One region of the Rhizobium sp. Root491 genome, then DNA from elsewhere that is predicted to be linked to it. Evidence: predicted binding sites of a transcription regulator. Region 1 holds the regulator's gene; each other region holds the start of a gene.
What was found. The regulator PhoB, encoded in region 1, activates phosphate uptake and scavenging genes when phosphate is short. The targets are predictions, from matches to a motif close to TGTCATNNANCTGTCAT.
Positions count from the first base shown of each region.

Region 1 (2,200 bases):
GATTCTGCCGAAAATACACGCGACAAGCGGAGAAGCGGCATGAACTGGACAGACGAACGAGTCGAAAAGCTCAAGAAATTGTGGTCCGAGGGCCTTAGCGCCAGCCAGATTGCAGCGCAGCTGGGCGGCGTCAGCCGTAATGCCGTGATCGGCAAGGTCCATCGTCTCAATCTGCCGGGACGCGTCAAGGCTGGCGGTCCAGTGACTTCGGCACGCTCCGCGCCGAAGCGCACCGCTGCCCCTGCCCCGCGTGCGACGACTTTCGCAGGTCGCGTCAACGCGGCACCGGCGCGCATCCTCACCCGTTCGAACGCGGCAACGGCGCTGCACGAGGAGATCGATATCGAGACCGCGCAGGTTCTCGATTACGTTCCTTCCAAGAACGTTGTCACGCCCATTTCCCGTCGCCTGACGCTGACGGAACTGACCGAGCGCACCTGCAAATGGCCGGTTGGCGATCCGCTGAAGGACGACTTCCATTTCTGCGGTTGTGAAGCGCTGGAATCTTCGCCCTATTGCAAGTTCCATGCGAAACTCGCCTACCAGCCGGTGAGCGAGCGCCGCAAGGCTTGAGTGTTGCGGCACGCATTCAGCACTCAAAAATTACGGGCCTTCGGGCCCGTTTTTTTATGACAAAAATAAAGCCGCTTTCTGGGCGGCTTGATGGCAGGCCACACCCTTTCCCCTTACTATTGGGCGTGACCCTTCAATCCGGATTTCAACGCGCAGCCGATCTCCTCCGGTCAAAACGGACAATGGCATCGAGTTTGGCGGATATTCATATTGAAAAAGCCCGAAACCGTTTCAGATTTCGGGCTTCCTGATTTTTTGGTGCACTACTTCGCCAGCGAAACCATCTGGTTCCGCTTCGCTCAGGCTTCCATCGAATATCCCGCACCACGCACCGTGCGGATGACATCCTGCATGTGCGAGAAATTCAGGGCCTTGCGCAGACGTCCGACATGCACATCGACAGTGCGCTCGTCGACATAGATATCGTGACCCCAGACGCCATCCAGCAATTGCGAGCGGGAAAACACCCGACCCGGCGACGTCATCAGGAATTCCAGCAAGCGGAATTCCGTGGGGCCGAGGCGCACTTCGCGGCTTTTGCGGTGAACGCGATGGGTCTCGCGATCCAGTTCGATATCGCCGCATTTGAGCACCGACGACAGAACCTCCGGACGGGCCCGGCGCAACATGGCCTTGACCCGGGCCATGAGTTCCGGCGTCGAGAACGGCTTGACGACATAATCGTCAGCGCCGGTAGCGAGACCGCGAACCCGTTCGCTCTCTTCGCCACGCGCCGTCAGCATGATGATGGGCAGGCGTTCTGTTTCCGGCCGCATTCTCAAGCGCCGGCACAGTTCGATACCGGAGACACCGGGCAACATCCAGTCCAGGATAAGAAGATCCGGAATGCGCTCCTGCAGCCTGATTTCCGCCTCATCGCCACGGGGTATCGTGTCGACGTCGTATCCCTCAGCCTCGAGATTGTAACGAAGCAGGACGCTCAACGCTTCCTCGTCTTCCACAACTGCAATCTTGGGCACCATATGCTGAACTCCGCAAGCTTCTGCTTGTCTGTTACTCGGTCACCGAACCAAGCGTGTTGGAACTGTCGTCCTTCGGACGCTCGCCCTCCGGCTGGCTGCCGGTGGTCATGTAATAGATCGTCTCTGCGATATTCGTCGCATGATCGCCGATACGCTCGATGTTCTTGGCGCAGAACAGAAGATGCGTGCAGGTGGTGATGTTGCGCGGGTCTTCCATCATGTAGGTCAGAAGCTCCCGGAAGAGCGACGTGTACATGGCATCGATTTCCTCGTCGCGTTCACGGATCGCATTGGCCTTTTCGGCGGAACGCGTGGAATAGACGTCGAGGACTTCCTTGAGCTGCACCAGCGCCAGGTCGGACAGATGCTCGATGCCGCGGGCGAGCTTGCGCGGAACACCGGTGCCGGCGACAGCAATAACGCGCTTGGCCGTGTTCTTGCCAAGATCGCCGACGCGTTCGAGATCGGCGGCGATACGCAGGGTGCCGATGATCTCGCGAAGGTCTGCCGCCATCGGCTGACGCTTGGCGATGGTTACAATCGCCTTGTCGCCGATTTCGCGCTCAGCATGGTCGAGAATGGTATCGTCCGAAATGACCTTCTGCGCGAGCGCAGCATCGGAATTGACGAGTGCGCGCACGGCG
Region 1 covers NZ_LMFF01000001.1:1,005,919-1,008,118, forward strand. The annotation lists gene ASD46_RS04995 (GcrA family cell cycle regulator) at 40-573, shown strand; gene phoB (phosphate regulon transcriptional regulator PhoB) at 873-1,556, opposite strand; gene phoU (phosphate signaling complex protein PhoU) at 1,588-2,200, opposite strand, start outside.

Region 2 (2,200 bases), on a different contig from region 1:
GACGATGGCGCCCATCAATGCCGCAAAGATGACCTGCGGGGAAACGATGGCCGGATCGATGATGCCGGTGCCGAGCGTTTCGGCCACATGCAGGCCGAAGAACAGGAAGGCGATGAAATTGAAGAAGGCCGCCCATGCCACCGCATATTGCGGGCGCAATACACGGGTGGAAACGATGGTGGCGATGGAATTTGCGGCGTCGTGGAGACCGTTCAGAAAATCAAAGAACAGCGCGATGGCGATAAGGCCGACAAGCAGTGGCAGTGCAAGCGCGACATCCATCAGACGTTCTCGATAACGATGCCGCTGATCTCGTTCGCCACGTCCTCGAAGCGGTCGACGACCTTTTCGAGTTCGCCGTAGATCTCGCTGCCGATCATATAGGCCATGGCATTGCCGGTCGCACCATGGCGCCGGAAGAGGTCCTTCAGGCCCTGGTCATGAAGCTCGTCGGAGCGCCCTTCGACGCGGGTAACCTCTTCGGCAATCACCGACAGGCGCTGGGCATTGGTGCCGACCTTTTCCAGAAGCGGGATGGCTTCGGCGACGAGGCTTGCCGCACGCACGATCTCGTGGCCCATCTCGCGCATCAGCGGGTCGAATTCGGTCTGCTCGAACAGCCGGATCGTCTTGACGGTCTTGTGCATCATGTCGATGGCGTCATCCATGGACTGGATGAGGTCCTTGATATCGCCACGATCAAAGGGCGTTATGAAGCTGCGGCGCACCGCAAGCAGAACGTCGCGGGTAATATCATCCGCCTGGTCTTCGAGGGCGACGATAAGGTCGCAGTTTTTCTCGACGTCGACGCCGCTGAGAAGGTGGTCCAGAGCTGCGGCGGCTTTGACGACCGTTTCCGAATGTTTGCTAAACATGTCGAAGAAACGGTCCTCGCGCGGCATCAGCTTGCGAAAAATGCTCATCATGCGAATTGGCCCTCAATGGCGCTTTATTAGTTGTGGGGGGTGATTGTCATAAAACTGTCATAAATGCACGCGGGGCATTGATGCAACCCGGAAAATCGGCAGTATCAACGGATATGAAATCCATGAAGAAAAGTCGGAAAGCCCGTCCGGCGCGTTCCCTGACATTGCTTCAGCAACTTGCTGCTGTTCCTGAAAAGCTGTTCACCGGCTCTTTCCGGCAGCAATATGCCGCCTTATGCTTCCGTTATACCGGAAGCGGCGAAGAGATCGAAATCCTCGTCGTCACCTCCCGCACCAGCGCACGCTGGATCATTCCGCGCGGCTGGCCGATGAAACGCAAGAAGCCGCATGAGGCTGCCGCGATCGAGGCGTGGGAGGAAGCGGGCGTTCGTGGCCGCGTGAGGAAGGACGCCGTTGGCCGCTACACCTATCTCAAGATGCTCGACAATGGCGATGTCGTTCCCTGCGTTGTCGATGTCTTCCAGATCGAGATCACCGGGGAGGAAACGAGTTTCAAGGAGCGCGGCGAACGCCTTCTGGAATGGGTTCGCCCGGACGAGGCAGCAAGGCGCGTCCGGGAAATCGAACTGAAATCGCTTCTGGTCGACTTCCGCCCGAGGGGGAAGAGGAAACGCCTGACCGAAGAAAAGTCCTAACGGCAAACGTCACCGGCGAACCTAGGATGGTGAAGATGGACGTTCGGTCGATCCCGTCTCCCCCATCTCGTCCGGTGCCTTCGGTAGCAGGCGGGCGAAACGCCGGGTGATGCTGTCGATGTAAGACAGGATTGTCGGCACGACGATCAGGGTGAGCAGGGTGGAGCTGATGAGGCCGCCGATTACTGCGTGCGCCATCGGCGCGCGCTGTGCCCCGCCACCGCCAACAGCCAGCCCGAGCGGAATCATGCCGAAAATCATCGCAAGCGTCGTCATGATGATCGGGCGGAAGCGGATGATGCCGGCGCTCGCCAGCGCTTCGTTGAGCGAAAGTCCACGCTTCCTTTCGCGGTTGGCGAAATCGACAAGCAGGATGCCGTTCTTTGTAACGAGGCCCATCAGCATGATGAAGCCGATCAGCGAGAACATGTTGATCGTGCTGCCGGCAACCAAGAGCCCGACGAGGACGCCGATGAGAGATAGCGGCAGGGACGCCATGATGGCGAGCGGTTGCAGGAAGCTGCCGAATTGCGAGGCGAGCACGATGTAGATGAAGATGACCGCCATTGCGAGCGCGGTTACCATGTGGCCAACCGTCTCCTCCATGGTTTCGGCGTC
Region 2 covers NZ_LMFF01000017.1:165,872-168,071, reverse strand. The annotation lists gene ASD46_RS20910 (inorganic phosphate transporter) at 1-282, opposite strand, end outside; gene ASD46_RS20905 (DUF47 domain-containing protein) at 282-926, opposite strand; gene ASD46_RS20900 (NUDIX hydrolase) at 1,040-1,582, shown strand; gene ASD46_RS20895 (efflux RND transporter permease subunit) at 1,604-2,200, opposite strand, start outside.
Region 2: ASD46_RS20905 (DUF47 domain-containing protein) is a predicted target of PhoB. The motif match lies at 971-987, and genes of this name have one in related genera.

Region 3 (2,200 bases), 240 kb from region 1:
GCAGCGGTTTCAATGGCATCCGCCATTTCCCGCATCTCGCCCTTCTTGAACCCGCCATCTTCGTCGGAGCCCAGCCGCAGGCAGTCGAAAACAGTGGTAATGCCTGATGACGCGACCTGCGCATCGTGAGCCTGAATGGCGGCAATCTTATCCCAGATAACCCCGGGACGCGGCGAATAGTGCTGTTCCAGATGGTCGGTGTGCAGTTCCACCAGACCCGGGATGAGGAAATCGCCTTCGAGATCCTCACCGGTCTTGGAGGCGCCTTCGCTGATATCGGCGATCTTGCCGTCACGGATCAGAACGGATCCCAGAATAATATCGTCTTCCAGAACGATACGGGCGTTGGAAAGGGCATGCTCGGTCATGGGTCAGCATCTTTCTTTGGCGGCTGGCCAAGCGGGTGCCAGCGATGAACGGTAAATGGTGCGCCGCGCGTTTCCTCAACGAACAAAGCGAGGCCGGAAATGGTGAGAGGCCGGTCGACGAACTCGGAAAACTTGGTCGAAAGCACATCCTGGATAGCGGGCGCGTCGCTTTCGTCGATGCGGCCCGTCAGCGTCATATGAAAGCGGAAGTCATCCATGACATGCGGATAACCCCAAAGCGACAGATTTTGCCGCTGGCTTTCGGTCAGGTTTTGCGGGCGCCGGCGGGCAATGTCCGTCTCGGACAGGGGCGCGCGAAAACGGTCGAAATGGTCAACGATCTCAGCGGCAAAATCCTGCAGCGGCTGGTAGGTGCGATCCGGAACGAGCGCGAAAAACGGCCCGAGTGCACCGATGACAACACGTGGAATATCGAAGACGGACTGGCTGGCCGCAAACTGTTCGAGGGCGGCGACGAGATCCGCTTCGCTGTATTTTTCGGAAAGCTCGAAGGGGGCTTTCAGCGTCGCGTGGAAACCGTAACGGCGCGGCTCCTCGGTCATCTCCGCATAAGCGCCATGGTCATCATGTTGCGCGCCGGAAAAGGCATTGCGTCCCAGCCAGCGCGACGCCGCTTCAGTCAGTGGATGATCTTTAGCCGGAGAAAAATAGATGGCGTAGCGCACGGCAAGCACTCTTCGGTGTCATGGAAAACCTGGATGAAAAGCTATTTGGCGTGACTCGCCCGCTTCCCGCAAGGTCAGGAGTGCGAGGTAATCGCTTTCCGTGACAGAATGATGATGCCCCAGGAAAAAAAGCGCTTGAAACGCCGCGTGTCTCTCGAATGTCCGCAAGACGGATGCTGGCGCATTGACGGGATGTATCTGACTTTGCAAAGAGGTTCCGGTTTTGCGCACGTCTTGGGAAGCGGGATAGCCAAACCCCGCTCCTGCTTTATGAATTAATGCTGGGTTTTCCCGATCAGGCGCGACCGCAGGGAATTCGAGATGTGGTCGAACAGGAAAACCACGAAGAGAATGAGCAGCACCATATAAGCGACCTTGTCCCAGTCGGCATTGGTACCCATCGCTTCCAGCAGTTTCAAACCGATGCCGCCAGCACCAACCGCACCGATGATCGTGGCTGAACGGGTGTTGCTTTCCCAGAAATAAAGCGACTGGGAAATGAAGACCGGCAGGACCTGCGGAAGCACGCCGAAACGATTGACGGCAATGGGGGAAGCGCCAACCGATTTGACGCCCTCGCGCTGCTTGTCGTCAACATTCTCCAGCGCCTCGGCATAGACCTTGCCGAGCGCGCCGGTATCGGTGAAGAAGATCGCGGCAATGCCGGGGATCGGCCCCGGACCGAAGCTGCGGGTGAAAAACAGCGCCCAGATCAGCATGTCGATCGAGCGCAGGAAGTCGAATAGACGCTTCATGCCCCAGTTGGCGGCCCTGTTGGCGGTGATATTGCGTGCGGCGAGAAAAGCGAGCGGCAGGGCAACGAGCGTGCCGAACAACGTGCCCACAAAGGCCATCACCAGCGTCTGCATCAGCTTGGAAAGAATATCGGCGTGCTGCCAGACACCATTGTCGAGGAAATCATCGACCATGTGGCTGATATTGGAGCGCGTGGGATCGAGCCTTTCCCCCCACAGCGCCAGTGCGGCAAGGTCGCCGTAGCCCTTGCCCCAGAATTCCGATTTGGTATCGAACAGAAAGTTCGCCCACCCGAGGAACCGCCGCTGCACGTAAACCTGGCTGGTGCGGATTTCCGCCTGTCCGGCAAAACCGTAATGCACGAGAACCTTGTTGCCGTCCTGCGTGATC
Region 3 covers NZ_LMFF01000001.1:1,250,451-1,252,650, reverse strand. The annotation lists gene ASD46_RS06240 (alpha-D-ribose 1-methylphosphonate 5-triphosphate diphosphatase) at 1-368, opposite strand, end outside; gene ASD46_RS06235 (DUF1045 domain-containing protein) at 365-1,063, opposite strand; gene phnE (phosphonate ABC transporter, permease protein PhnE) at 1,330-2,200, opposite strand, start outside.
Region 3: ASD46_RS06235 (DUF1045 domain-containing protein) is a predicted target of PhoB. The motif match lies at 1,155-1,171, and genes of this name have one in related genera.